Regions from separate parts of the Massilia sp. P1_C10 genome, predicted to be linked through region 1. Evidence: predicted binding sites of a transcription regulator. Region 1 holds the regulator's gene; the other holds the start of a gene.
The links. The regulator LexA, encoded in region 1, represses DNA repair genes until DNA is damaged. The targets are predictions, from matches to a motif close to ACTGTATNNNNATACAGT.
Positions count from the first base shown of each region.

Region 1 (14,474 bases):
AATAGCCGCAGAAGGAGAATGTATGAGTTGGTTGGAAAAACTGCTGCCCCCCCGGATCCAGCGCTCGGACGCCGCTTCCCGCAAGACCATGCCGGAAGGACTGTGGGTCAAGTGCCCATCGTGCGAAGCCGTGCTGTACCGCACCGACCTGGAATCGAACCTGCACGTTTGTCCAAAATGCAGCCACCACATGCGCATCCGCGCCCGTTCACGGCTCGACAGCCTGCTCGACGAAGGCGGCCGCTACGATATCGGCCAGGAAACGCTGCCGGTCGATACGCTGAAGTTCAAGGATTCCAAGAAATACCCCGACCGCCTCAAAGCGGCGATGGACGCGACCGGCGAGACCGATGCGCTGATCGTCATGGGCGGCGCCATCATGAGCCTGCCGGTGGTCGTGGCCTGCTTCGAATTCGAATTCATGGGCGGCTCGATGGGCTCGGTCGTCGGCGAGCGCTTCGTGCGCGGCGCCCAGGTCGCGCTCGAGCAGAAGGTGCCATTCATCTGCATCACCGCCACCGGCGGCGCGCGCATGCAGGAAGGCCTGCTGTCGCTGATGCAAATGGCCAAGACCACCGCGATGTTGACCAAACTGTCGGAGAAGAAGCTGCCGTTCATCAGCGTGCTGACCGACCCGACCATGGGTGGCGTGTCCGCGTCGTTCGCCTTCATGGGCGACGTTGTGATCGCCGAGCCGAAAGCACTGATCGGCTTCGCCGGCCCTCGCGTGATCGAAAACACCGTGCGCGAAAAGCTGCCGGAAGGTTTCCAGCGCGCCGAGTTCCTGGTCACCAAGGGCGCCGTCGACATGATCGTCGACCGCCGCAAGATGCGCGAAGAAATCGCCCGCCTGATGGCGCTGCTGCAAGACCAGGCCGCCGAAGCCGTCGCGTAACACCCGCCGTTCCATGGGCGCCCGCAGGCCGAGCTTGCGGGCGCCCGTTTCACCTGAAGTCGATCCCATGCCCACGCTCCCGACCACATTGCCCGACTGGCTGGCCCTGCTCGAGTCGCGCCACGCCGAAGTTCACATCAACATGGGCCTCGACCGCGTGCGCGCGGTGAAAGAGGCGATGGGCCTGCATTTCGACTGCCCGGTCATCATGGTGGCCGGCACCAACGGCAAGGGCTCGACCTGCGCCATGCTCGAATCGATCCTGCTGCGCGCCGGCTACAAGGTGGGCCTGTACATCAAGCCGCACTTCCTCGACTTCAACGAGCGCGCGCGCATCGGCGGCGAGCTGGCCACCGACCAGCAGCTGATCGACGCCTTCAACGCCGTCGAAGCCAAGCGCGGCGCGACCGACCTGACGTACTTCGAATTCACCACGCTGGCCATCATGCACCTGCTCGCCGCCAGCAAGCTCGACGTGGCGATCCTCGAAGTCGGCCTGGGCGGGCGCCTCGACGCGGTCAACGTGATCGACGCCGACGTGGCCATCGTCACCAGCGTCGACATCGACCACACCGACTTCCTCGGCACCACGCGCGAGCAGATCGGCTTCGAAAAAGCCGGCATCTTCCGTCCCGGCAAGGCGGCGATCTGCAGCGACCCGGTGCCGCCCGCATCGCTGGTGGCGCACGCCGAGGCGATCGGCGCCGACCTGTGGCTGCTCGGCCGCGATTTCAATTATTCCGGCGACAAGCAGCAGTGGAACTACGGCGGCCGCAGCCAGCGCCGCAACTCGCTGGCCTACCCGAGCCTGCGCGGCGCCAACCAGCTGCTCAACGCCTCGGCCGCGCTGGCCGCGCTCGAGGTGCTCAAGCTCGAACTGCCGGTCGGCGCCCAGGAAGTGCGCACCGGCCTGGTGGTGGTCGAACTGCCGGGACGCTTCCAGGTGCTGCCTGGCCGCCCGACCGTGATCCTCGACGTCGCGCACAATCCGCACGCCGCCTCGGCGCTGGCCCAGAACCTCGGCAACATGGGCTTTCACCCGTACACCTACGCCGTGTTCGGCGTCATGCAGGACAAGGACATCGCCGGGGTGATCGCCCCGATGGCCCAGTACGTCGACCACTGGTGCATCGCCGAACTGCCGTCGCCGCGCTCGGCGCACATGGACGAACTCATCGCGATCATCGACGGCCTGGCGCCGGAAGACGGCAAACCGGGCGAGCGCTCGGTGACCGCGTTCGCCGATCCGGCAAAAGCTTTTGCGAATGCAATGAGCCGTGCGGGGGAGAATGATAGAATTGTGGTCTTTGGTTCGTTCTATACGGTTGCCGGCGTGATGGCAGCCCGAAAATCCTCCTCACACTGAAAAATATATCGCATGGGCTTGTTCTCATTTCTCAATAAAAACAAGCAAGACACCACTGGCGACGACAGTGGTTATTATTCCCGCGACTCAGATCCGGTGGCCGCCAAAGCCCGTTCCAAGCGCGCCTCGAGCGCCGGCGAACCGGCCGCGCCGCGCGGACGCAGCCGGACCCGCAGCGAAGACGATCCGGTCCTCCCAGAAAAGAAACGCGCGCGCCGCCGCCTGGTAGGGGCGATCGCGCTGGCGCTGGCCGTCGCCGTCGGCCTGCCGATGCTGCTCGACTCCGAGCCGAAGCCGCTGGCGAACGACATCGCGATCCAGATCCCGGCGCGCGACAAGGCGCCGCCGCTGCCGATGCCGGCCGCGCCACCGCCGGTCGCTCCCGCCGACACCCTCGACAAGCGCGAGCAGTTCGTCGAGCCGGCTAAGCCGGCCCCGACCGAGATCAAGACCGTGGCGCTGGACACCCGCGCCGCCGAGCCGAAGCCGGAAGCCGCGCCCGCGCCGAAGAAGGAAGATCCGAAGCCGGCCGCGAAGGCCGAGGTCAAGCCGGCGGAAGCGAAGCCGGCGGCAAAGCCGAAGGCCGAAGAAAAGGTCGAGAAAGTCGCCGCCAAGCCGGCGCAGTCGCCGGAAGACGCTGCGCGCGCGCTGGCCATCCTCGAAGGCAAGGCTGCCGACAAGCCGAAGGCGCCGGAAAAATTTGTGGTGCAGGTCGCCGCGCTCGGTTCGGCCGACAAGGTCGCCGAACTGCAGGACAAGCTCAAGGAGGCCGGCATCCGCTCCTTCACCCACAAGGTGGCGACGTCCTCGGGTGAGCGGATCCAGGTCAAGGTCGGCCCGTTCTCGCGCGAGGAAGCCGACAAGATGCGCGCAAAGCTGGACAAAGTTGGCTTGTCGGGCAGCATGGTCAAGCCTGACGGCAAATAGCGAAGGCAGGCGACCCCGGCGTGACGATTTTCGATTATTTGGTATTGTTCGTGCTGCTGGCCTCGGTCGTGATCAGCACCATGCGCGGCCTGGTCAAGGAGATCCTGTCGCTGCTGAGCTGGGTGGTGGCCTTCGTCGTCGCCAACATGTACGGCGCCACGCTGGCCCCGATGCTGCCGGCGATGATTCCCGGCGAGGCGGTGCGCCTGATGGTGGCCTTCGTGGCCCTGTTCCTCGGCGTGCGCATCCTGATGGGCCTGCTCAGCATGGCGGCCGAGGCGGTGATCAAGGCCAGCGGCCTCTCGCTCGCCGACCGCGGCCTGGGCGGGCTGTTCGGCCTGGCGCGCGGCATTGTAATCGTGCTGTTCGGCGTCATATTGTGCGGGATGACCTCGATCCCGCAACAGGATTTCTGGAAGAACGCGCTGCTCGCGCCGATGGCGGAAACCGGGGCGCGCACCGTCAAACCTTTCTTGCCGGCTGCGCTGACGCAGCACGTGCATTTTTAGAACGATTTTCAATTTTTGCTGTCCAGGCTTTAGGAGTGCACCATGTGTGGCATCGTCGGCGTCGTCTCCCATCAACCCGTCAATCAAGTCCTGTATGACGCCTTGCTGCTGCTGCAGCACCGCGGCCAGGATGCGGCGGGCATCGCAACCAATCACAGCAGCATGTTCTCCATGCACAAGGCCAATGGGCTGGTGCGCGACGTCTTCCGCACCCGCAACATGCGTTCGCTGCAGGGCAATTCGGGTATCGGCCACTGCCGCTATCCGACCGCAGGTTCGTCGAGCGAGGAAGAAGCGCAGCCGTTCTACGTCAACGCACCGTTCGGCATCACGCTGGCGCACAACGGCAACCTGACCAACCAGGAAGAGCTGAAGCAGGCGCTGTTCAAGAACGACCGCCGCCACATCAACACCGATTCCGATTCCGAAGTATTGCTCAACGTCCTGGCGCACGAGATCCAGGAAGCCGCCACCGGCTACACGCTCGATCCCGACGCCGTGTTCAAGGGCGTGGCGATGGTGCACCGCCGGGTGCGCGGCGCCTACGCCGTGGTGGCGCAGATCGCCGGCCACGGCCTGCTGGCGTTCCGCGATCCCTTCGGCATCCGTCCGCTGTGCCTGGGCGTCAACGAAACGGATGACGGCGTCGAATACATGGTCGCCAGCGAATCGGTGGCGCTCGAAGGCATCGGCTTCCGCTTCCTGCGCGACATCGCGCCGGGCGAGGCGGTGTTCATCGACAACGACGGCGTGCTGCACCAGCGCCAGTGCGCCGACAATCCGTCGCTCAACCCGTGCGCCTTCGAATACGTCTACCTGGCCCGCCCCGACTCGATCCTCGACGGCGCCTCGGTCTACGCCACGCGCCTGAAGATGGGCGAGCACCTGGCCGAGAAGATCCGCAAGGAATTCTCGTCGGGCGAGATCGACGTCGTCATGCCGATTCCCGATTCGTCGCGCCCGGCCGCGATCCAGCTGGCGCTCAAGCTCGGCATCGAGTACCGCGAAGGCTTCATCAAGAACCGCTACATCGGCCGCACCTTCCTGATGCCAGGCCAGGCGATGCGCAGCAAGTCGGTGCGCCAGAAGCTCAACGCGATCGCCTCCGAATTCAAGGGCAAGAACGTGCTGCTGGTGGACGACTCGATCGTGCGCGGCACGACCAGCCGCGAGATCGTCCAGATGGCGCGCGAAGCCGGCGCCAAAAACGTCATCTTCGCCTCGGCCGCGCCGCCGGTGCTGTTCCCCAACGTGTACGGCATCGACATGCCGACCCGCGGCGAGCTGATCGCCTACGGCCGCAGCAACGAGGAAATCTGCCGCGAGATCACCGCCGACAAGCTGGTGTACCAGGACGTCGACGCGCTCAAGCGCTCGATCTCGGACGTCAACCCGGCGCTGACCAATTTCGAGGCATCGTGCTTCGACGGCATCTACGTGACCGGCGACATTTCCCAGGCTTACCTGGACCGGCTCGAATTCGCGCGCCACAATCCCAAGAACGCACCGCTGGAAGACGCGGTCACGACCCAGTTGCACCTGAAACCGGTGACGGCGGAATAAGGGCGCGGCACACCATGAGCGAGAAGAAGACCTTCGGCTTCACCACCACGGTCCTGCACAACGACCGGCGCAAGCCGATCGAGCAGGGCTCGCTGCACAAGCCGGTGCACACCTCGGTCGCGTTCGGCTACACCGACGCGCGCCAGCTGGCGTCGGTATTCCAGGGCAAGGAGCCGGGCTTTCGCTACGGCCGCCAGGGCAATCCGACGGTGGCCGCGCTGGAAGACAAGGTCACGCGCATGGAAGACGGCGTCGCGACCTTGTGCTTCGCGACCGGCATGGGCGCGATCGGCGCCATCTTCCAGGGCCTGCTGCGCGCCGGCGACCACGTGGTGTCGTCGTCCTTCCTGTTCGGTAACACCAACAGCCTGTGGCAGACAGTGGCGGGGCAGGGCGTGGCGGTCGATTTCGTCGACGCCACCGATGTCGCCAACGTCGAAGCGGCGCTGAACGCGAACACGCGGCTGGTGTTCGCCGAGACCATCGCCAACCCGCGCACCCAGGTCGCCGACCTGGCCCGCATCGGCGCGCTGTGCCGCGCGCGCGGCATCCTGTTCGTGGTCGACAACACCATGACCACGCCCTGGCTGTTCCGCCCCAAGGCGGTCGGCGCCGGCCTGGTGGTCAACTCGCTGACCAAGTCGATCGGCGGCCACGGCATCGCGCTGGGCGGCAGCCTGACCGACACCGGCGAATACGACTGGAACAACTACCCCAATATCGCCGACAACTACAAGCGCAATCCGCCGGCCCAGTGGGGCATGGCGCAGCTGCGCGCCAAGGGCCTGCGCGACTTCGGCGCCTCGCTCGGGCCGGAAGCGGCGCACCACATCGCGGTCGGCGCCGAGACGCTGGCGCTGCGCATGGAGCGCAGCTGCGCCAACGCGATGGCGCTGGCGCGCATGCTCGAAGCCGACCCGCGCGTGGCGGCGGTGCACTATCCGGGCCTGGTCTCGCATCCGCAGCACGACCTGGCCGGCGCGCTGTTCCGCTCCTACGGCTCGCTGTTCAGCTTCGAGCTGGCGGACGGCATCGATTGCTTCGACTACCTGAACCGGCTGAACATCGGCATCCCGGCCAGCAACCTGGGCGACACCCGCACCCTGGTGATCCCGGTGGCGCACACCATCTTCTTCGAGATGGGGGCCCAGCGCCGCGCCAGCATGGGCATCGCCGAATCGCTGATCCGCGTGTCGGTCGGCATCGAGGATACGGCGGACCTGCTGGCCGATTTCAAGGGCGCGCTGGACGCCTGACACTTTCGAAAGACTGGACCCGATGAAGAAATTTGTACTCTGCCTGAGCCTTTCCTTCGCTGCCCTGGGCGCCAGCGCCGACGAACTCGCCGACGCGAACGCCCAGTTCCAGAAAAAGGCTTACCCCCAGGCATTGCAGGCCTACACCAAACTGGCCAATGGCGGCAATGCTGAAGCCCAGCGCCACCTGGCCGAGATGTACTGGTACGGCGAGGCGGGCGCGATCGACGACGCCAAGGCGCAGTTGTGGTTCACCAAGGCGGCGGCGAAGGGCGACAAGGTCGCCGTGGCGGCGCTCGAAGTGATGCGGCAGCGGACGGCGCGGCGCGCCGAGATCGACTACTGGGTGACGAAGTACGACGGCGCCGACCTCAAATCGGGCAAGTTCAGCTGCGCCGCACCGCGCATTCCCGCGATCTCGAAGGGCAACGACGACATCAAGCGGGTCGCCGACAAGGTCGAAATCTGGCAGGATTGCTATAACGGCTTCGTGGCTAACATGAACGCGCACGCCACGCTGGAGTCGGTGGTGCCCGACGACCTGTTCAAGTTATTCAACCAGCAGGAGACGGAAGCGGCGAGGGCGCGCCTGGAAGAGGCGCGGCAGCGTATCGTGGCCGACGCCTCGATCGGCGCAAAGCTGACGCTGGCCGACTACGCCGCCTGGCGCGGCGCGACCGAGGCCTGGGTCAAGGAGCACAACGAACTGGTCAAGTCCTCGGACAGCGGCGGCCGTGCCGCCGAGCTCGAGGCGCGCAAGAACAACTACGTACCGGTCAGCAAATAAGGCTTAGTGCCAGGTCCGCATCAGGCCGACGGCGAGTCCTTCGAGGGCGAAGTCGTCGACTGAGGGATCGACCTTGATCACCTTGAAGTCCGGGTTCTCCGGCAACAATTCAATCAGCGCGCCGGTCTTGCGGTAGCGCTTGACGGTGACGTCGTCGCCGATGCGCGCGACCACGATCTGGCCATTCTTCGCGCTGTCGATCTTCTTCACGGCCAGCAGGTCGCCGTCCATGATGCCGGCGTCGCGCATCGACAGGCCGCGCACCTTCAGTAGGAAGTCCGGTTTCGACGAAAACATCGCCGGGTCGACGCTGTAGGTGGCCTCGACATGCTCGAGCGCCAGGATCGGCGAGCCGGCGGCGACGCGGCCGACCAGCGGCAGCGACATCATCAGCGTCGGCGGCGGCATCGGCATCGATTCCGGGATGCCGGCGCCGACCAGCCGGATGCCGCGCGAGGTGCCGGGCGAGATTTCGATGACGCCCTTGCGCGCCAATGCCTGCAGGTGCTCCTCGGCGGCGTTGGCCGACTTGAAGCCCAGTTCGGTGGCGATTTCGGCGCGGGTCGGCGGAAAGCCCGTGTTCTCGATTGCATCCCGAATCAGGTTAAGGATCTGTTCTTGCCGTGCTGTGAGCTTGATCATTGGGTGTGCGGGTGCTGGTTGTATGAACAGACTGTATTTTTGTACAGTATTTCGTCCAGCGCAAGGGAAACTTCACAAAAAACCGGTGTCAGCGCTCCGAAAATTCGAAAAACCGCAGTTTTCCACCCAAATTGAGCAATTTTCCCGATCAAGCCAAGAGCGAAACCCGATATTCACGTCACTGTTTGCCGGCGGAGTTCGATGCTTCCGGAGGTCTGACCCCGATTGGTGCATGTTGCCGGGTTCGCTGGACGAGTCGATAAGCGAGTGCTAACGTGACTCAATAGGAGGTTCACCATGTTGGAACTCAAAACGGACAGGCAGGATAGCGCCGACTATGAAGCGGATATGGTGCTGTGGTTCGAGCATCAGATCGCATTGTTGCGCCAGCGCCGCTTCACCGAGCTGGACCTGGAAAACCTGATCGAGGAACTTGAGTCCATCGTGAAACATGAGCGCAGGGCGCTGGAAAGTCGCCTCGAGGTGTTGCTGATGCACTTGCTGAAGTGCGAATTCCCGCCCGAACGCATGTCAAAGAGCTGGTTGCGCACGCTGTACGAACAACGTCGGCGGATCGAAAGAAAGCTGAAAGATAGTCCCAGCCTCGTGCCTGCACTGGCAGAGGTTGCGGAAGAGGCGTATCCGCACGCCGTTCAGCTTGCGGCCATCGAGACCGGCCTTGCGCCTTCCGCCTTCCCTGCCGCTAATCCGTATACCCTGGCCCAGCTGCGCGACGCCGGTTTCGTGCCTGGCAGCGCGGCTGGATCCGCTCCGCCCGCGCCCTGACGCCACAAACCCATTGCCAGCGCCGCCGCTTCCGCGCTATAATTGCCGGCTTTCCCTTCCCACACTCGTCTTGACGCCGAGGTGGGCTTTTGTTTTAAACGTCCCTAAGGAGTTATGCATGCGTCATTATGAAATCGTTTTTATCGTCCACCCGGACCAAAGCGAGCAAGTCCCGGCGATGATCGAACGTTACAAGGCCAGCGTCACCGCGCGCGGCGGTAACATTCATCGCGTCGAAGACTGGGGCCGTCGTCAGATGGCTTACTCGATCCAGAAGCTGCCTAAGGCACACTACATCTGCATGAACATCGAGTGCGACAACGAGACCCTGGTGGAACTCGAGACCGCATTCAAATTCAATGATGCCGTGCTGCGTCACCTCACCGTTAAGATGAAGAAGGCTGAAACCGCGCCGTCGCCGATGATGAAGTCGGTACAACGTGAAGACGCAGCCAAGAGCCACCGCACGGAAGCGCCGGCTGCCGCCGCTGCTCCAGCACCCGCCGCCGCTGCCTGATTGTTTGGGCTGGAACCTTAAGCTGGTGAAGTGAATCAACTTCAGTTTGTAGCATCGATTTCGGAGCGCGACGTATTGCGCTATACCCCGGCCGGCGTGCCGATCGTGTCCGCCACCCTGACGCATAGTTCGCAGCAGGTGGAAGCAGGGGTAGCCAGGTTGACCGAGTTTGAAATTACCGCGCTCGCCGCGGGTGAAATTTCAGGACGGTTTGCACGGGCCGAGTTGGGCGCAGTCCACCAGTTCACGGGATTTCTGGCCAAAAAGAATCGCAACAGCAAAGCGCTGGTGTTTCACATCATTGATTTCAGTGCCGCCGCCTAAGCGGGGTACTTTTTAGATACAGGAGCCTCAAATGGCATTCGGTAAAAAATTCGACAAGAACAAGCTCAAGCTTAAAGAAAAGCGCAAACAACAGAACCCACTGTTCAAGCGTAAGAAATTCTGCCGCTTCACCGCAGCAAACGTGGAGCAGGTCGACTACAAAGACGTCGACACCCTGAAGGACTTCGTCCAGGAAAACGGCAAGATCATGCCAGCACGCCTGACCGGCACCAAGGCGCACTACCAGCGCCAGGTTGACACCGCCATCAAGCGCGCACGCTACCTCGCGCTGCTGCCATACACCGACCTGCACCACGCTTAATCGCTGCAGAGAACCTGGAGAAAAATATGCAAATCATCCTGTTAGAAAAAGTCGTTAACGTCGGCAACCTCGGCGACGTCGTCAAAGTCAAAGACGGTTACGCTCGTAACTTCCTGATCCCGCAAAAGATGGCCCGCCGCGCCACCGCTTCGGCGGTCGCCGAATTTGAAGTCAAGCGCGCCGAACTGGAAAAAGCCGCCGCCGCCAAACTGGCAGCGTCGCAAGCCCAGGGCGAGAAACTGTCCGGCATGACCATCACCATCGCTCAAAAAGCGGGCGTCGATGGCCGTCTGTTCGGTTCCGTGACCAACTTCGACATCGCTGAAGCGCTGTCGAAGCAGGGTTTCGCGGTCGAGAAGGCCAATGTGCGCATGCCGACCGGCCCGCTCAAGACCGCCGGCGAGCATCCAGTCGCCGTCGCTCTGCACACCGACGTCGTGGTGGAAATCACCGTGTCCGTCGTTGGCGAAGCAGCCTAAGCAGCACGATCGGAGCGCGGGCCATGCGCCCGCGCGATGACACCATAAAGCCGGGTTATCCCGGCTTTTTTTACGTCCCTGCACGGCACTTTTTTCTCACCAATTATTGCTAGTGGGCGACCCGGAGCGGGTATAATTCGCGCCATGAATGCCCCCTCCGATCCGCAAGTCGACGCCCTCCGCATCCCCCCGCACTCGATCGAGGCGGAACAGTCCGTCATCGGCGGCCTGTTGCGCGACAACGCCGCGTGGGACCGCATCGCCGACTTCATGCATGCGGAAGACTTTTACCGCTACGACCACCGCATCATCTTCGAGCAGCTCGTCAAGCTGATCAACGCGGCCAAGCCGGCCGACGTGATCACCGTGTTCGAAGCGCTCAACAATCTCGGCAAGGCCGAGGAAGTGGGCGGCCTGCAATACCTCAACGCGATGGCGCAGAACACGCCGTCGGCGGCCAACATCCGCCGCTATGCCGAGATCGTGCGCGACCGCGGCATCCTGCGCAAGCTGATCACGACGGCCGACGAAATCTCCGGCAACGCGTTCAACCCGCAGGGCAAGGAAGTCAAGCAGATGCTCGACGAGGCCGAGTCGAAGATTTTCGCCATCGCCGAAGCCGGCTCGCGCGGCCAGCAGGGCTGGGTCGCGGTCCAGCCGCTGCTCACCCAGGTGGTCGAGCGCATCGACGAGCTGTACTCGCGCGACAACCAGAGCGAAATCACCGGCGTGCCGACCGGCTTCATCGACCTCGACCGCATGACTTCGGGCCTGCAGCCGGGCGACCTGGTGATCGTCGCCGGCCGTCCGTCGATGGGCAAGACCGCGTTCTCGGTCAACATCGGCGAGAACGTCGCGATCGACGCCGGCCTGCCGGTGGCCGTGTTCTCGATGGAGATGGGCGGCGCCCAGCTGGCCATGCGTATGCTCGGTTCGGTCGGCCAGCTTGACCAGCATCGCCTGCGCACCGGCCGCCTGCTCGACGAGGACTGGCCGCGCCTGACCCACGCGATCCAGAAAATGAACGACGCCCAGCTCTACATCGATGAGACGCCGGCGCTCAATTCGATCGAACTGCGCGCGCGCTCGCGCCGCCTGTCGCGCCAGTGCGGCAAGCTGGGACTGATCATCGTCGACTACCTGCAGCTGATGACGGGTAACCAGCCGGGCGACAACCGCGCTTCCGAGATTTCCGAAATCTCGCGCGGCCTGAAGGGCCTGGCCAAGGAACTGCATTGCCCGGTGATCGCGCTGTCGCAGCTGAACCGCTCGCTCGAGCAGCGCCCCAACAAGCGCCCGATCATGTCCGACTTGCGCGAGTCGGGCGCTATCGAGCAGGACGCCGACGTCATCATCTTCCTGTACCGCGACGAGGTCTACAACCCGGACTCGCCCGACAAGGGCACCGCGGAGATCATCATCGGCAAGCAGCGTAACGGTCCGATCGGCGCGGTGCGCCTGACCTGGATCGGCCAGTACACCAAGTTCGGCAACTACAGCGGCGGCCTGGCACTGTACCAGGGCGACTAACCAATCCGAAGGCGGCCACGCCGCGTGGACGCCTTCAGCACTTGCAGCACCCCTAACGGAGAATAATATGTTTGGACGCTTGATGCCCACCGAGGGCAAATTCTTTGACCTGTTTAACCAGCACGCCGCACTGTGCGTCAAGGGCGCCCACGAAATGGTCGGCCTGATGACCAATTTCGACGACCTGGAAAACCGCTGCCACGCCATCGAAGGCATCGAGAAGCAGGCCGACAAGATCACTTACGCCACGGTCGACATGCTGCACAAGACCTTCATCACGCCGATCGACCGCGACGACATCCACCAGCTGATCACACGCATGGACGACATCCTCGACCTGATGGAAGACGCTGCGCAGACCGTATCGCTGTACGACCTGAAGGCCGTCACGCCGGAAGCGAAGCGCCTGGCCGAACTGTCGCTGGCGTGCTGTGAAAAAGTGCAGGCCGCCGTCGGCATGCTGCACAACATGGACAACTCGCAGAAGATCGTCGCCATCTGCGAAGAGATCGACCGCCTCGAGTCGGACGCCGATCACGTGATGCGCGCCGCGATGTCCAAGCTGTTCCGCGACGAGCCGGACGTGCGCAACCTGATCAAGCTGAAAGCGATCTACGAGATCCTGGAAACCGTCACCGACCGCTGCGAAGATGTTGCCAACATCATCGAAGGCATCATCGTCGAAAACGCGTAAGCGGAAAGCCTGTACATGCAAACTCTTCACATGAGTATCTATGTGCTCGGGCTGTTGATTGCCCTGGCGCTGCTGTTCGACTTCATGAACGGTTTTCACGACGCGGCCAACGCGATCGCCACGGTGGTCTCGACCGGCGTGCTGAAGCCGCAGACCGCGGTCGCCATGGCGGCGGTGTTCAACTTCATCGCGATCTTCATTTTCGGCCTCGGCGTCGCCGCCACGGTCGGCAAGGGCACGATCGATCCGCATGTGGTCGACCAGTACGTGATCTTCGGCGCGCTGGTTGGCGCGATCATCTGGAACATCATTACCTGGTACTACGGCATTCCATCGTCGTCCTCGCACGCGCTGGTCGGCGGCCTGGTCGGCTCCGCGGTGGCCAAGGCCGGCACCGGCGCGCTGGTCGGCGGCGGCCTGCTCAAGACAGTGATCTTCATTGTCGTCTCGCCGCTGCTCGGCTTCGTATTCGGTTCGATCATCATGTTGATCGTGTCGTGGGTATTCGTGAAGTCCACGCCGCGCAAGGTCGACACCTGGTTCCGCCGCTTCCAGCTGTTCTCGGCCGCGGCATATAGCCTCGGCCACGGCGGCAACGACGCGCAGAAGACCATCGGCATCATCTGGATGCTGCTGATCTTCGCCGGCTACTCGCTGCCGACCGATCACGCGCCGCCGATGTGGGTGGTGATCTGCTGCTATACGGCGATCAGCTTCGGGACCTTGTTCGGCGGCTGGCGCATCGTCAAGACCATGGGCCAGAAGATCACCAAGCTCAAGCCGGTGGGCGGCTTCTGCGCCGAAAGTGGCGGGGCCATGACCTTGTTCATCGCCAGCGCGCTGGGCGTGCCGGTGTCGACCACCCATACCATCACTGGCGCCATCGTCGGCGTCGGCTCGGCGCAGAAGATGTCGGCGGTTCGCTGGGGCGTGGCGGGTAACATCGTGTGGGCCTGGGTCTTCACGATCCCGGCGTCGGCCTTCATGGCGGCGATCGCCTGGTGGATCGGCACCCACGCGCTGTAAGCATCGAGATTCAAGCGAAAGGGCCAGGTTCGTCGAACCCGGCCCTTTTTTATTTGCGGCCGGTGCGCTCCACCAGCTCGATCTCGAACAGCTTCGGCCAGTGCTTCCCCGTCACGAACAGGCGCTTGTGCTGCGCGTCGTAGGCAATCCCGTTCAGCACATCGTCCGGCCCCATGCCTTTCCAGCTCTTGTCGGCCAGGCCGGTCAAGTCGATCCAGCCGACCACATTGCCGCTGGCCGGGTCGATCCGCGCAATCACGTCGCTGCCCCACACGTTGGCGAACAGCTGGCCCTCGACCCATTCCAGTTCGTTCAGGCTGGCGATGGGCCGGCCTTCGGCGTTCACCTGGATGCGCCGCACTTCGGCCAGCGTCTTCGGATCGAGCACGCGGATCGCCGCGGTGCCGTCGCTCATGAACAGGTTGGCGCCGTTGGAGGTCAGGCCCCAGCCCTCGCCGGTGTAGGCGAACTTGCGCTTCATCGCGAAGGTCTTGGCGTCGAACACGAAGCCGACCTGGGTGGTCCAGGTCAGGCTGACGATCTCGTTGCCGACCGGCGCGATGCCCTCGCCGAAGAATTCGTCGGCGATGTCCTTCTTCTGCAGCACGCGGCCGGTCTCCAGCTGGACCCGGCGGATCGACGACTGGCCTTTCAGTCCGGTGCTCTCGAACAGCGCGCCGTCCTTGATGAACAGGCCCTGGGTGAACGCGCCGGTGTCGTGCGGATAGGCGTGCTTGACCATGAAAGCGTAGATCGGGATGGCGGCCTGCGCCGTTCCCGCGGCCAGCACGAGGGCGCCGGCGGCGGCGTAAGTCAGTTTTTTCAATTGGCACCTGTAGTGATGGCGGCTC
Region 1 is NZ_JBFUAC010000002.1:547,063-561,536, reverse strand. Features, by position in the region: gene accD (acetyl-CoA carboxylase, carboxyltransferase subunit beta) at 23-895, shown strand; gene folC (bifunctional tetrahydrofolate synthase/dihydrofolate synthase) at 963-2,261, shown strand; gene AC1D02_RS06885 (SPOR domain-containing protein) at 2,358-3,188, shown strand; gene AC1D02_RS06880 (CvpA family protein) at 3,209-3,697, shown strand; gene purF (amidophosphoribosyltransferase) at 3,740-5,260, shown strand; gene AC1D02_RS06870 (cystathionine gamma-synthase family protein) at 5,275-6,516, shown strand; gene AC1D02_RS06865 (sel1 repeat family protein) at 6,539-7,303, shown strand; gene lexA (transcriptional repressor LexA) at 7,307-7,945, opposite strand; gene AC1D02_RS06855 (DUF29 domain-containing protein) at 8,243-8,731, shown strand; gene rpsF (30S ribosomal protein S6) at 8,850-9,248, shown strand; gene priB (primosomal replication protein N) at 9,279-9,572, shown strand; gene rpsR (30S ribosomal protein S18) at 9,604-9,894, shown strand; gene rplI (50S ribosomal protein L9) at 9,921-10,373, shown strand; gene AC1D02_RS06830 (replicative DNA helicase) at 10,518-11,903, shown strand; gene AC1D02_RS06825 (DUF47 domain-containing protein) at 11,971-12,597, shown strand; gene AC1D02_RS06820 (inorganic phosphate transporter) at 12,613-13,623, shown strand; gene AC1D02_RS06815 (glutaminyl-peptide cyclotransferase) at 13,673-14,449, opposite strand.

Region 2 (14,474 bases), on a different contig from region 1:
TGCAGTTGACCAGCCGGTCGGACTTCGACCTGACGCCGGCCAGCCCCGACCTGCTGCACCTGCTGGCGCAGAAGCCCTTCCCCGGCAACGTCACACCGGAGATCACCGAGAGCATGATCGAAATTAATTCGAGCGTGCAGACTCACCACGCGCCGCTGCTGGCCGAACTGCGGGCGATCCGCGACACGCTGGTCGCGGCGGCCGACAAGCTCAATATCGGCATCGGCGGCGGCGGCACCCACCCATTCCAGCACTGGTCCGAGCAGAAAATCTATCCCAAGCAGCGCTTCCAGGAGCTGTCGGTGCTGTACGGCTACCTGGCCAAGCAGTTCACCATCTTCGGCCAGCACGTGCACATCGGCTGCACCTCGGGCGACGATGCGCTGTTCCTGCTGCATTCGCTGTCGCGCTATGTGCCGCATTTCATCGCGCTGTCGGCGTCGTCGCCGTTCGTGCAGGGGCGCGACACGCTGTTCGATTCGGCGCGTCTGAATTCCGTGTTCGCGTTTCCGATGAGCGGGCGCGCGCCGTTCACGCTCAGCTGGGACGACTTCGGCAGCGGCTACTACGCCAAGATGGAAGCGACCGGCATCGTCAAGAGCATGAAGGACTTTTACTGGGACATCCGGCCGAAGCCCGAATACGGCACCATCGAGCTGAGGGTGTGCGACACGCCGCTGACGGTGGAACGGGCCGCCGCGCTGGCGGGCTACTTGCAGGCGCTGTGCCGGCACCTGCTGGAGCGGCGCGAAGCGGCGCCGTGCGAGGACGACTACCTGGTCTACAACTACAACCGCTTCCAGGCCTGCCGTTTCGGGCTCGATGGCGCGGTCACGCATCCAAAGACCTACCGGACGGTGGGGCTGCGCGAGGATATTTTGCAGACGCTGGCGGCGATGGCGCCGCATGCGGAGGCGCTGGGCGGCTCTGCGGCGCTGGCGCACCTGCGCGAAGTGGCGGAGACCGGCGGCGATGCGTCGTTCCTGCGGCAGCAGTATGAGGTGCACGGCGGCTGCGAAGGAATGGTCGACGAGGCGATCCGCATTTTCCGCGGCTGATCCGAGATGGGGTGAGGTCCGCTGGACCTGGCCCCAACTTCAAAAGCGCGTCTCGCGCGCGGCGCGCAGGAACTCGTCGAGGATCGGCGTGCAGTCGAGCAGCTCGCGTCCGCCGGCGCGGTGGAACTCGGGATGCCACTGCAGCCCCATGACGAAGTCGGCGCGCTGGTAGCGGATCGCTTCGATCACGCCGTCCGGATCCGACATTGCCTCGATCGCGATGTCGCGCCCCAGGTCCTTGACCGCCTGGTGGTGGATCGAATTGACCACCGGCCGCTTCTGGTCCGGGAACAGCCGCCCCAAGGTCGACCCTGGCGCGAACACGATCGCATGCTTGTGCGCGTCGTACTCGTCGTTCACGTGCGCCATCCCGTCCGGGAAATCGGAGACCACATCCTGGTACAAGGTGCCGCCGAAGGCCACGTTGATCAGCTGGCAGCCGCGGCATATCCCCAGCACCGGCTTGCCGGCGCCGACGAATTCATGCAGCAGCTCGAGCTCGTAGATGTCGCGCGCGCGGTCGCCGCTCCACTCGGGCCGCGTGGCCGTTTCCGAATACGTCTGCGGCGACACGTCCGCCCCGCCCTGCAGCACCAGCCCGTCGAGGTGGCGCGCGTAGTGGCGCAGGGTGATGTTGCTGGGGTGGAGGAGCCCGCTGGTGTTTACCGTTGGGACCATGAACACCAGCACGTCGCGCGACATCACCCACCGGGCGATCGACTCTTCGAGGTATTGCAGGTTTTTCGAGCGCAGGCCGGTGGCGCCGGGCTCGGGATGAAAGATCCGCGCCGACACGCCGATGCGCAGGGTGCGCCGCATGAAGCCGCGGCTGAAGCGGTCGCGCAGCGCGCGAAAGCGCGACGACAGCACGCGCCCGGCCAGCGCCAGCGGCGTGTCGCCGCGGCGCTGCCAGCGCGGCAAGTCGCCCGGCTCGCGGCGGTCCGGCGAACGGCCCGGCGCTTGATCAGGATCGGTCATCGTCCTCGCATGAAAAAGCGGGGTCAGGTCCGGCGGAGCCGACCCCATCTTGCTTACGGCAGCGACATCAGCTTCTTGATCGCCGAGTACAGGTGGCGGTCGGCCACCGGCTTGTCGAGCAGCCCGCGCACGCCGACCGCGCGCGCGCGCGGCGCGTCGTAGGCGAAGCTGCGTCCGACCAGGAAGACCACCGCGGTGCGCTCGGCCGCCGGCAAGCCCTTGACGTCGGCGCACAGCCGGTACGGGTCCACTTGCGGCGTCGAGGTGTTGATCATCAGGACCGACACCGCCGTCTCGTCGCACAGCCTCACCGCGGCGCCGGCGCTGTCGGTCCACTCGACCGGCCAGCGGCGCGGCCCGAACACCTTGGCCACGTGGTCGCGGAAGGCGCCGCCCTTGTCGACGATCAGGATGGCGCCCGACGGCGGCTCCTTGCGCTTCTGCTCGTGCTGGACCGGATCGGTCAGGTCGATGTCCAGGCGCGGCTTGCGGCGCCGCTCGATCACCACCGGCGACAGGCCGCGCGCGGTCAGCTGCGCCAGCGCCTGCGCGCGCTTGTGCACCAGGCCGGCCAGCAGGTGGTGCATGCGGGTCGGGTCGACCGGACGCGGCAACTGGGGGAAGGGAAAGGCGGGAGCGGTGGCGCCGATGATCAGGGCGGGGGTGATCTCAGTGGGGTTGGCGCCGGACAGGGCGGCCAGTGCCGGGAGGTGATCGCCGTTGACGATGTAGAGATCGGGCTCCTGCAGGCTATCCTCGAGCAGGCAGAAATACGACGGCCCGGCCGGCGGCGCCTGTGCCAGCGCCGCGCAGACCTCAGCGAATTCTGGCGCCTCGAAACCGATCAGGCGCACTGCGAACGGAAATTTAGAAGAATGCATGTTGGCACGCAAAGGGCGGGCCAGCGGCCCTTTTGGCGCTGCCTCGCTTTGAATCTAGTCACAATTGCGCCGACTGGCAAGCACAATCACTCTGGTACAAGGTCGTTCTACATCAAGCTTTGCAACGCGATGCTAACTATTTTCTCGATTTCGTGGCGGTCAATTGTAAACACGGTCGACAATTGCGTAGAATACCGCCGGAAAAGACTGTGTTTTTATCCAGTTCTTCTCCCCCTTTGCGGCAGACACGATAGAATGCCCAGGCATTTCCCAATTCAAATTATTAGTTTGACCACGTATGGCAACCAAAAAACCAGCATCCGACTATAGCGAAGCCTCGATCCGGGTCCTCAAGGGACTCGAGCCCGTCAAACAGCGTCCGGGCATGTACACCCGGACCGAAAATCCCCTGCACATCATCCAGGAGGTGATCGACAACGCCTCCGACGAAGCGCTCGGCGGCCACTGCAATCACATCGCGGTGACGGTCAACACGGACGGCTCGATCACGGTCGAGGACGACGGACGCGGCATCCCGGTCGGCCTGCATCCCGAGGAAGGCGTGCCGACGGTGGAGATCGTCTTCACGCGCCTGCACGCCGGCGGCAAGTTCGACAAAGGCTCGGGCGGCGCCTATGCATTCTCGGGCGGCCTGCACGGCGTCGGCGTCTCGGTGACGAATGCGCTGTCGACCCGCCTCGAGATCACGGTGTGGCGCAAGGAACCGGACGGCAACGGCCTGCACCACCTGGTGTTCGCCAATGGCGACGTGATCGAGCCGCTTACCTCGCGCCCTGCCCCGCGCGACGGCAAGAAGAGCGGCACGCGCGTGACCGCCTGGCCGGATCCGAAGTATTTCGACTCGCCTGAGATCTCGAAGGTCGAGCTGCAGCGCCTGCTGCGCTCCAAGGCGGTGCTGCTGCCGGGCGTGACGGTCACGCTGACCAACGCCAGGACGGGCGACGTCCAGAGCTGGAAATACGATGAAGGCCTGCGCGGCTATCTGAACGAAATGCTGGCCCAGACCTCCAACGGCGAGACGCTGATCCCGGTGTTCGAAGGCGCGCAGTACTCGAACGGCGCCGACGACGGTTTCGCCGAGGGCGAAGGCGCGGCGTGGGTTGTCGCGTGGACCGAGGAAGGCGCCGTGGTGCGCGAGTCCTACGTCAACCTGATCCCGACCCCGAACGGCGGCACCCACGAGTCGGGCCTGCGCGACGGCCTGTATGGCGCGGTGAAGAACTTCGTCGAGATGCACTCGCTGCTGCCGAAGGGCGTCAAGCTGCTGCCCGAAGACGTGTTCGCGCGCGTCTCGTTCGTGCTGTCGGCCAAAGTGCTGGATCCGCAGTTCCAGGGCCAGATCAAGGAACGCCTGAATTCGCGCGACGCGGTGCGCCTGGTGTCGACCTTCTCCAAGCCGCCGCTCGAAGTATGGCTGAACCACCACGTCGAATACGGCAAGAAGCTGGCCGAGCTGGTGATCAAGCAGGCCCAGTCGCGCCTGCGCTCGCTGCAAAAGGTGGAGAAGAAGAAGTCGTCCGGCGTGGCGGTTTTGCCGGGCAAGCTGACCGACTGCGAATCGTCGGACATTTCGCGCAACGAGATCTTCCTGGTCGAGGGCGACTCGGCGGGCGGGTCGGCCAAGATGGGCCGCGACAAGGAATTCCAGGCCATCCTGCCGCTGCGCGGCAAGGTGCTCAACTCGTGGGAGACCGACCGCGACCGCCTGTTCGCCAACAACGAAATTCACGACATCGCGGTGGCGATCGGCGTCGACCCGCACAGCTACGGCGACACGCCGGACCTGTCGGGCCTGCGCTACGGGAAAATCTGCATCCTGTCCGATGCGGACGTCGACGGCTCGCACATCCAGGTGCTGCTGCTCACCCTCTTCTTCAAGCACTTCCCGGCGCTGTTCGCGCATGGCCACATCTGCATCGCGCGGCCGCCGCTGTTCCGCGTCGACGCGCCGGCGCGCGGCAAGAAGCCGATCCAGAAGCTGTACGCGCTCGACGCCGGCGAGCTGGTGGCGATCGAGGACAAGCTGCGCAAGGACGGCGTCAAGGAAGGCGCCTGGGGCATCTCGCGCTTCAAGGGCCTGGGCGAGATGAACGCCGAGCAGCTGTGGGAAACCACGATGAACCCGGACACGCGCCGGCTGCTGCCGGTCACGCTGGGCTATTTCAGCCAGGCCGATTCGTCGGCGCGCTTCAACATGCTGATGGGTAAAGGCGAAGCCGCCGCCCGCCGCGCCTGGATCGAAGAGCACGGCAACGAGACCGAAGCCGACATCTAAAACCGCGGGGTCAGACCCGTTTTTTAATTGGCCGAATTTACTTTGCCAAAATAAGAATGGGGTCTGACCCGGTTTCTGCGGCTGCGAAAGCCAAGCCGGGCGCCTGAAAGTGGGGCGTGACCGAATAAAAATGGGGTCTGACCCGGGTTTCTGAATTACCGAATTGAATTGAAATAACTATGTCTAATCAAGCCACTCTTTTCGACGCTCCCCAACCGGTCCCCGAGGACGCCGCTCCCCCTCCGCCGCCGCCGAACGATCCGCCGCCACCGCCGCCACCGCCGCCGGAAGACGACGGCGAGTCGCTGACGCTGTCGACCTTCGCCGAGCGCGCCTACCTCGACTACGCCGTCTCGGTGGTCAAGGGCCGCGCGCTGCCCGACGTGTGCGACGGCCAGAAGCCGGTCCAGCGCCGCATCCTGTTTGCGATGAACGAGCTGGGTCTCGGCCCGACCGCCAAGCCGCGCAAGTCGGCCGCCGTGGTCGGCGACGTGCTCGGCAAACTGCACCCGCACGGCGACCAGTCGGTCTACGACGCGCTGGTGCGCATGGCCCAGGACTTCTCGCTGCGCTATCCGCTGATCGACGGCCAGGGCAACTTCGGCTCGCGCGACGGCGACGGCGCCGCGGCGATGCGCTACACCGAGGCGCGCCTGACGCCGATCGCGCGCATCCTGATGGATGAAATCGACCAGGGCACGGTCGACTTCCAGCCGAACTACGATGGCTCGACCACCGAGCCGAAGACGCTGCCGGCGCGCCTGCCGATGGTCCTGCTGAACGGCGCCTCGGGCATCGCGGTCGGCCTGGCCACCGAGATCCCGTCGCACAACCTGAGCGAAGTGGCGCAGGCCGCCGTTGCCATGATCCGCAATCCGAAGCTCACCCACGCCGAGCTGATGGCGATCATCCCCGGCCCGGACTTCCCCGGCGGCGGCCAGATCATCACGCCGGCGTCGCAGATCGCCGAGATGTACGCGACCGGCCGCGGCAGCATGAAGGTGCGCGCGCGCTGGAAGATCGAAGAGCTGGCGCGCGGCCAGTGGCAGGCTGTCGTCACCGAGCTGCCGCCGGGCGTGTCGTCGCAGAAGGTGCTCGAAGAGATCGAAGAACTGACCAACCCGAAGATCAAGCTGGGCAAGAAGGCGCTGTCGCCGGAGCAGACCACGCTCAAGCAGACCATCCTCGGCTCGCTCGACACGATCCGCGACGAATCGGGCCGCGAGGCGCCGGTGCGCCTGGTGTTCGAGCCGAAGTCGAAGAACCAGGACCAGGGCGAGTTCATGCTGATGCTGCTGGCGCACACCTCGCTCGAGTCGTCCAACTCGATCAACCTGGTGATGATCGGCGGCGACGGCCGCCCGCGCCAGAAGGGCCTGACCGACATCATCCAGGAGTGGATCGAGTTCCGCTTCGTGACGGTGCGGCGCCGCACCGAGTACCGCATGTCGAAAGTCGACGACCGCATCCACATCCTGGAAGGCCGCGAGGCGGTCCTGCTGAACATCGACAAGGTGATCCACATCATCCGCAATTCGGACGAGCCGAAAGCGGCGCTGATCGCCGAGTTCCGCCTGTCCGACCGCCAGGCCGAGGACATCCTCGAGATCCGCCTGCGCCAGCTGGCGCGCCTGGAAACCATAAAGATCCAGCAGGAGCTGGCCGAACTGCGCAAGGAAAAAGCCACGCTGCAGGACATCCTCGACAATCCGTCGACCATGAAGCGCGTGATCATCCGCGAGATCGAGGCCGACGCCAAGCAGTTCGGCGACAAGCGCCGCACCGTGATCGAGGAAGCGCAGAAGGCAGTGGCAGAGCAGAAGGTCATCGACGAGCCGGTCACCGTGATCGTCTCCGAAAAAGGCTGGGTGCGCGCGCGTACCGGCATCGGCCACGACGCCGCCCAGTTCACCTTCAAGGCGGGCGATGCGATGTACGGCGCGTTCGAATGCCGCACCATCGATACCCTGCTCGCCTTCGGCGACAACGGCAAGGTGTACTCGGTGCCGGTGGCGGCGCTGCCGGGAGCGCGCGGCGACGGCGTGCCGATCACCACGCTGGTGGACCTGTCGGGCGGCGCCCGCATCCTGCATTACTTCGCGGGCAGCGCGAGCACGCAACTGGTGCTCGCTTCGTCGGCCGGTTACGGCTTCGTCTCGAAAGCGGGCGACATGGTCAGCCGGCTCAAGGGCGGCAAGTCGTTCTTCACGTTGGACGGCGCAGTGCTGCTGCAGCCGCGCGTGGTCGCGGAAAAAGCCGGCGCGATCGCCTGCCTGTCCGAGAAGGGCCGCGTGCTGGTGTTCGGCATGGACGAGATGAAGGTGCTCACCAATGGCGGCAAGGGCGTGATCCTGATGCACCTCGAGCCGAAAGAGAAGCTGCTGGCGGTCCAGCCGATCACGCAGAAGGGCGTCAACGTCGTCGGCACCTGGGCGGGGTCGAAGCCGCGCGTGGTGGAGCTGTTCGCGTCCGGGCTCGAGCCGCACTTCGGCAAGCGCGCGCTCAAAGGCAAGCCGCTGGTGCAGAAGGTCAAGGCGATCTCGCTGGCGATGCGCACCACCGACTCCGACGCCTGATGTTCGGGGCTCAGGTCCGCAGGACCTGAGCCCGCTCGCGCATCCTCAATCCGGGCCGCTCCACCGCGGCATACAACAACGCCGCAATCGCCAGCGCCGCGCCGTTATACGCGGCGAACGCGACCAGGTCCGATCTCTCCACTACTTCGCCCGCCACGCCATGCAGCCAGTAATAGACCTGCTTGTGCGTCAGGTACAAGCTGAAAGAAAGCGCGGCAATTAAGCGCGCACCGGGGATGGCGAAACGGCCCAGCCACGTACGCGGGCTCGCCGCGCCGACGACCACGCACGCAATGCTGGCCGACAGCAGCGGAAATTCGAACACCACGCCGGCCAGGCTGGCGGGTTCGATGTGCATGGCCGCGGCCATGCCCGCCACGCCGATTGCCAGGAAGGCCCATCCATACTCCAGTGCCTTCGCCCACCACACCGGCCTGAATACCCGCATTAGCGCCAGCATGACGCCGGCCAGCAGCCCATCGAGGCGCGTATAGGTGGGGTTGTAGATCGTTTCGACGTAGCGCAGCACGAAATTTTGTTCGCCGCCGTGGACGTTGAGGTACGGCGCCACCTCGTGCTGCCACAGCCAGCCGCGCAGCGCCATTCCGCCTATGAGGATCGCAGCGGCCGTCAGCACCACCATCCGTGCATCCGGCCTGCGGGCCAGTAACCAGACTGCGGCAGGCAGCAACAGATAGAAATGCTCTTCAACGCACAGCGACCACGCATGCGAATAGGTACGGTGGCGGAAGTAATCCGGGAACAGGTTCGTCGAAAAGGTCAGGAACTGCCATAGCGGCGCCATCGCGCCACCCTCGCGCACGCCGGGCACGGCCAGGTACAGGCCGAGCACGGTGAAGTAAGCCGGCAGCACGCGCCACGCGCGGCGCTGAAAGAACCGTGACCACGATGGCTGCTCCCCATGCGTGAATGGCTTTAACAGCTGCCAGCCGATCAGGTATCCGCTCAGGACGAAGAACAGGTCCACGCCCATCCAGCCACGATCCACGATAGCCGGCATCGTGACGCCGTAGCTGGCAAGGTGATACAGCATCACCCAGACGATTGCCAACGCGCGCAGCAAGTCCAGGCCGGGCAATCGGATATTCTGAGCCTGGTTCATTTCGCAGCCATTATTCTCAAAAGGCGAACAGTGTAATCGCGAATCGCATCTTTGTCTGGCGTCACTTCCCCAATACACTGATTTTCATCGCACTCAACCGAAGGGGAAATGGATCATGGCAAACAAACTCGCAATCATCACCGGCGGCAGCCGCGGCCTCGGCAAGAGCGCCGCCCTGAAGCTGGCGCAGCAAGGCGTCGACGTCATCCTCACGTATCACAGCGACGAAGCGGCCGCCCATGCGGTCGTGGCCGGGATCGAGGCCGCCGGCGCGCGTGCCGCGGCACTCCGGCTCGACACAGGGGACGTCGGCTCGTTCGCCGCGTTTGCCGCGCAGGTGCGCGAGCTGCTGTCGGCAAAGTGGCAGCGCGAGCGCTTCGACTTCCTGGTCAATAACGCCGGCATCGGCATCCACGCGTCGTTCGCCGAGACCACCGAGGCGCAGTTCGACCAGCTGTTCAACATTCACTTCAAGGGCGTGTTCTTCCTGACCCAGCAACTGCTGCCGCTGATCGCCGACGGCGGCCGCATCGTCAACGTGTCGACCGGGCTGACCCGCTTCGCGCTGCCCGGCTACGCGGCCTACGCGTCGATGAAGGGCGCGATCGAGGTGCTGACCAAGTACATGGCGAAGGAACTGGGCGCGCGCGGCATCGCCGTCAACGCGATCGCGCCGGGCGCCATCGAAACCGATTTCGGCGGCGGCGCGGTGCGCGACAATGCGCAGATCAACGAGTTCGTCGCATCGCAGACGGCGCTGGGACGGGTCGGACTGCCGGACGATATCGGCGGGGCGATCGCCAGCCTGCTCAGCGAGAACAGCGGCTGGATCAATGCGCAGCGCATCGAGGCGTCGGGCGGGATGTTTGTCTGAGCGGTTGGGGTAAGCTCCGCCGGACCTGACACCGAGCGCAAAAAAAAAAGGACAGCTCGCGCTGTCCCTCTTGCTTTTACTGCGAGCCGAAATTACTTGGCTTCTGCTTTCTTCACGTCCGACACGGCTTCAGCTTTCTTTTCGGTCGACTTGGCGTGGGCGATGGTCTTTTCCTTCTTCGCTTCGACAGCTGCCTTCTCGGCTTTTGCGTCGGCTTTGGCCATGGTCTTCGTCGCCTTCACGTCGGCTTCGACATGCTTCTCGTCGGCCTTGGCGGCAGCTTTCATCTTGTCTTCCGGATCGGCTTTGGCGACATCGGCATTGACGTCAGCGTGCTTTTTGGCTGCCTTGGCTTTGGCTTTGGCCTTCTTGGCTTCAGCTTTGACGGCGGCCTTCTGGGCTTTTTCGTCAGCCTTCGCGACATCCTTGGCTTCTTCAGCCTGGGCCTTCACGATTTTCTTGTCGGCCTTGGCATCCGCCTTGACCACGGCAGGAGTAGCGGCCGGTGCGGTAGCAGGAGCCTGGGCGTACACCGAAGCAGCGAACAGACCGGCGATCAGGGCAGCGAGTACTTTATTCATGGTGAAATTCCTTTAGTGATAAGTGGGGGAGCATCTGGGACGTTGTGGGCCAAGCCTTCGCAAGCGTCAGTCCGGCGTCTTCTTTCATTTCTCGTCCAAAACTTTCGTTCAGGAACAATGACAGAATATGACGTTATAACAACAGCGTCTGTACGCTACCGTACATAGATAATGCCCGCTGTTACGCCCTCAACGGTCCGCGTGATGCGCCGGTTGACACAGTCTTCCAATCCAATTACCGCTGAAGTCGTCACTTTCGCCCCGGCCCCCGGGCGTAGAGGTCGATAATCGTGCTGATTGCATCCTGGCATACGTTACAGAAAGTTTCACTTCGGTCGAACATGATGCATTGCATCTCAGGCCGGAAGAAACCTTTGGCCTCGTAATTGGCGCCCTCGAACGCGCCGACCTGGTGCTGGTGCGGCGCCTTCGAGAACAGCGCCTTGGTGTGCTCCAGGTCTTCTTTGAACAACGCGCTCATTTCGGACTCCGGGCGATTCTCCTTGCGCAGGGCGGCCCTGCGGGCCTGGTAGGCGCGCGAAAACTGCTCGTACTCGGCTTTCGGCCACGGCGTCGGCAGCGGCGTGCCGGCCTTGACGAACTTCTTCCACTTCAGCTTCGCCGCGTCGCGCAGCGCGGTCGCATTCGGCTCCCACGGTTCCATCCGCGCGTTGCTCGACTGATAAGCCACCGGGGAAGTGTAGTACTCGTCGGCCAGGCCGGCGAAGTGGTGGCCGAATTCGTGCACGAACAGGTAGTTGGCCCAGTCGTTGCTCGCCGCCGCGGTGCTGAACTGGCCGAAGATGCCGCCGCCGCCGTAGGTGTCGTTGTTGACCAGGATTTCAATGAACTCGTACGGCGCGTACTGGGCGATGTCGCGCAGCGCGCGGTTGTCCAGCGTGAGCACATAGCGTTCGCTGCCGAAGATATCGTAGCGCGTGCCCAGCGCGGACGCGTGATGCACGCCGGTCGACGGCCGCGTCACGCCCGATTCCGGCGTCGGCACCGCCATCGCCCAGACGTTGAAGTCGTTGGCGCGCTCGCGGAAAGGCGACACCTTGAACAGGTGGTCGGCCAGGCGGCGCGCGTCGGCTTCGAACTTCTTCATGTCGGCCGCGGTGTAGCCGTCGCCCAGCACCAGCAGGTCGACCTTCTGCGGCGACGGACCGCTGACCCGGATCGGGATCGGCTGCGCCGGCGCCGGCGCCTGCTTGCGCACCACGTCGGGCGCGGCCGCATCGACCTCGGTGCTCCATACGACGGAGAACTCGTTGCGCTCATCGCGCTTGAGGATGCGCACGCGCACCGGCTTGCCCTGCGCAGGGAAGCGCACCGATTCGTGGAAGCCGCGGGTGGTCTTGTTCGCCTCGTCGGTGGTGCGCCATTCGCCGAAGATGGTCGAGAAGCCGCGCGAGTACAGCAGGTCGCCGGTCTTGGCGTCGACCACTTCGACCTTGTTGTTGCCGCGATTGGAGGTGTCGATGTTCTGCGCCAGGTCGCCGGGCCACGGCAGCGGCTCGACCAACACGCGTTCGATCGCGTAGCTGTCGGACAGCGCGTTGCCGGAGTGGAGATAGTCGACGCGGATGGTGGCGGGCGCCTGCGCGTAGGCGACGGTGGTGACGGCCAGCGCCAGCGCGCAGGCCAGGAATCGGATCAGGGACATGCTGCTCCTCGGGGATAATGGTAGAGCAGCATTGTAAAACTAAAAACGTGTCACCTTGGTGTTGCATGCGCCGGCGCCCAAGGGCTGGGGTCAGGTCCGGCGGAGCGACGGGGACGCCGAGTCCCCGATTTTGTCGCGGCCGCAGACCAACCTCGATGGTTATTCCTGCCCGCGCACCTGGGCGTACCCTGCCCGCTCGTTCTTGTACTGGTACAGCGGCAGCCGGATCTGGATTGGCCGGATGTCGAGCCGCACGTTGTACACCGAGTAGTTTTCGGTCAGGTCGGACGCGTACCCGACGCTGTCGCGCGCGCGGGTGAAGCGAAATTCGAAGCCGAGGTCCGGCTGCACGCTGCGCGGACTGCCCAGGGTCAGGCCGATCGCTTCCTGCTGGTCGCTGTCGATCAGCTTGCCCATCAGGTCGACCACGGTGGCATTGCCCAGGATGTCGGCGTTGAAGAGCGGCTCGCGGTAGTACGGCTTGGCCGGATCGAGCTTGCCGGCGCGCTTGTCCGGCGACGGCGTGAACTCGCCGCTGGCGATGTTAAAGCGGTCGCCGTTATCGAGGTAGCTGACCTTGGCGTTGGTCAGGTTGAAGGCGCCCGGCTCCGTGCTGGCGCTGTGCAGGTCGATCACCAGCGCGCCCTTGTAGCCGATGATCTCGACTTCGCGCGTGGGCCCCACCACCATCGCGGTGTTCTCGTCGATGCCCAGCCCCAGCTTGTAGCCTTTCTTGAGCATCGCCGGCAGCATGCGCGCAAAGCGCCCGCGCACCAGCAGGTGCTGGTCGACGAACACGTCGTCGCCGATGAAGCCCAGCCCCGGCGCGATCTCGTGGCCCTCGGCCACGCCGGTCTTGAGCGTGGCCAGCACGGTCTTGGGCTCGTCGAACATGGTGCTGCTCATGATGGCCGCGCCGGCGCTGGAGCCGGCGATGACGCCGCCGTTGCGGTACATCTCCCACAGCGCGTCGAGCACCAGCGAGTTGCTGCCGTCGGGACGGCGCAGCGCGCGCGTGATGCGGCCCTGGTCGCCGCCGGCGAAATAGGCGCCGCCGGCCTTGCGCACCGCCGCCGCGAGGTCAGGGTCGTCGGCCGCGGCGAGGTAATCGGTGCCGGCCAGCTTGACCGCCACCGGGATGAAGAAGGAGTCGGCGCCGTATTCGTTCAGCAGCGCCATGTTGAACTTGGCCGCCGCCTCGGGGTTGGCCGAGGCCGAGGCGAACACCGCAATGCGCGCGCCCTCGCCGCCTGCCAGGCCGACGATGCGGCTCCACACGGCGCCGTTATCGGCGCGCAGCGCGCCGCCGACGATCACCAGCGAACCCTTCGGCGCCACCGGATCGGCCGCCTGGGCCAATCCGCCGAACGCCAGGCCGGCAAGCAGCGCGGCGCGGATCAGGATCGTCAACATGATGCTTCCTTCCAAAAAAAAGGGTGAGCAGTTCGCTCACCCGGCGGCGTCGCAGCTGGCGCCCGGCCGGTGCGCAAGGTGCGCTCGCCAGCTGGCGCTGCGGCCACGGACATCCGCAATAATCGGGTCATAGCCTGCATTTCAATAATACTCGTTATCAAACAATCATGGCGCTACGCTGACTCGTCCAGCATACCTTCGCGCGCCTGGCGCGACTTGCCGGTGCGCAAACCGACGGGTTCCAATGTCTCCCGTCCTCCATCCCGGAGCCCCAATTCGTCGCGGCTTGTCGTTACGCTAATAGTTATGCCACACTGTGCCTTCGTCATCTGTTACCGCGCCCACCATGCAAGCACATCGACATCAAATCTCGCGCCCCGAAAGCGGCGGCAATTACCAACTGACCAGCTTCCACTTCGGCAAGCCGGGCCAGGGCAAGAAAGTGTATATCCAGGCCGCGCTGCACGCCGACGAGGTGCCGGGCATGCTGGTGTCGCAGTTCCTGCGCACCGAGCTGGCCGCGCTGGAGGCGCAGGACAAGATCCTCGGCGAGATCGTGCTGGTGCCGGCGGCGAATCCGCTCGGCCTGGCGCAGGCCATCATCGGCGCGCCGTTCGGCCGCTTCGACCTGTCGACCGGCACCAACTTCAACCGCGCCTACAAGCACGTCGCCGAAGACCTGAAGGCCTCGCTCGAAGGGAAGCTGGGCCCGGACGCCGGCGCCAACGTCGCGCTGTTGCGCGAGCATGCGCGCGCCTCGGTGGCCAGCTGGGCGCCGTCGACCGATGCCGAAGCGCTGAAGAAGATCCTGCTCGGGATGGCGATCGACGCCGACATCGTGCTCGACCTGCACTGCGATAACGAGGCGGTGGTGCATATATATACCGGCACGCCGCTGGCCGATGCGGTGGCGCCGCTGTCGGCGCTGATGGGCGCGCACGCGGTGCTGCTGGCGCTGGAGGCGGGCGAGGAGCCGTTCGACGAAGCCTGCAGCCGCCTGTGGTGGGACCTGGCCGCGCATTTCGGCC
Region 2 is NZ_JBFUAC010000010.1:78,447-92,920, reverse strand. Features, by position in the region: gene AC1D02_RS19500 (YbdK family carboxylate-amine ligase) at 1-1,058, shown strand, start outside; gene AC1D02_RS19495 (gamma-glutamyl-gamma-aminobutyrate hydrolase family protein) at 1,098-2,270, opposite strand; partial or broken gene AC1D02_RS19490 (response regulator) at 2,171-2,623, opposite strand; gene AC1D02_RS19485 (DNA topoisomerase IV subunit B) at 3,216-5,213, shown strand; gene parC (DNA topoisomerase IV subunit A) at 5,393-7,789, shown strand; gene AC1D02_RS19475 (acyltransferase family protein) at 7,800-8,912, opposite strand; gene AC1D02_RS19470 (SDR family NAD(P)-dependent oxidoreductase) at 9,028-9,786, shown strand; gene AC1D02_RS19465 (hypothetical protein) at 9,879-10,367, opposite strand; gene AC1D02_RS19460 (IgA Peptidase M64) at 10,618-12,033, opposite strand; gene AC1D02_RS19455 (cyanophycinase) at 12,193-13,446, opposite strand; gene AC1D02_RS19450 (succinylglutamate desuccinylase/aspartoacylase family protein) at 13,793-14,474, shown strand, end outside.
Region 2: a site for LexA is predicted at 3,124-3,141, ahead of AC1D02_RS19485 (DNA topoisomerase IV subunit B). Genes of this name have one in related genera too.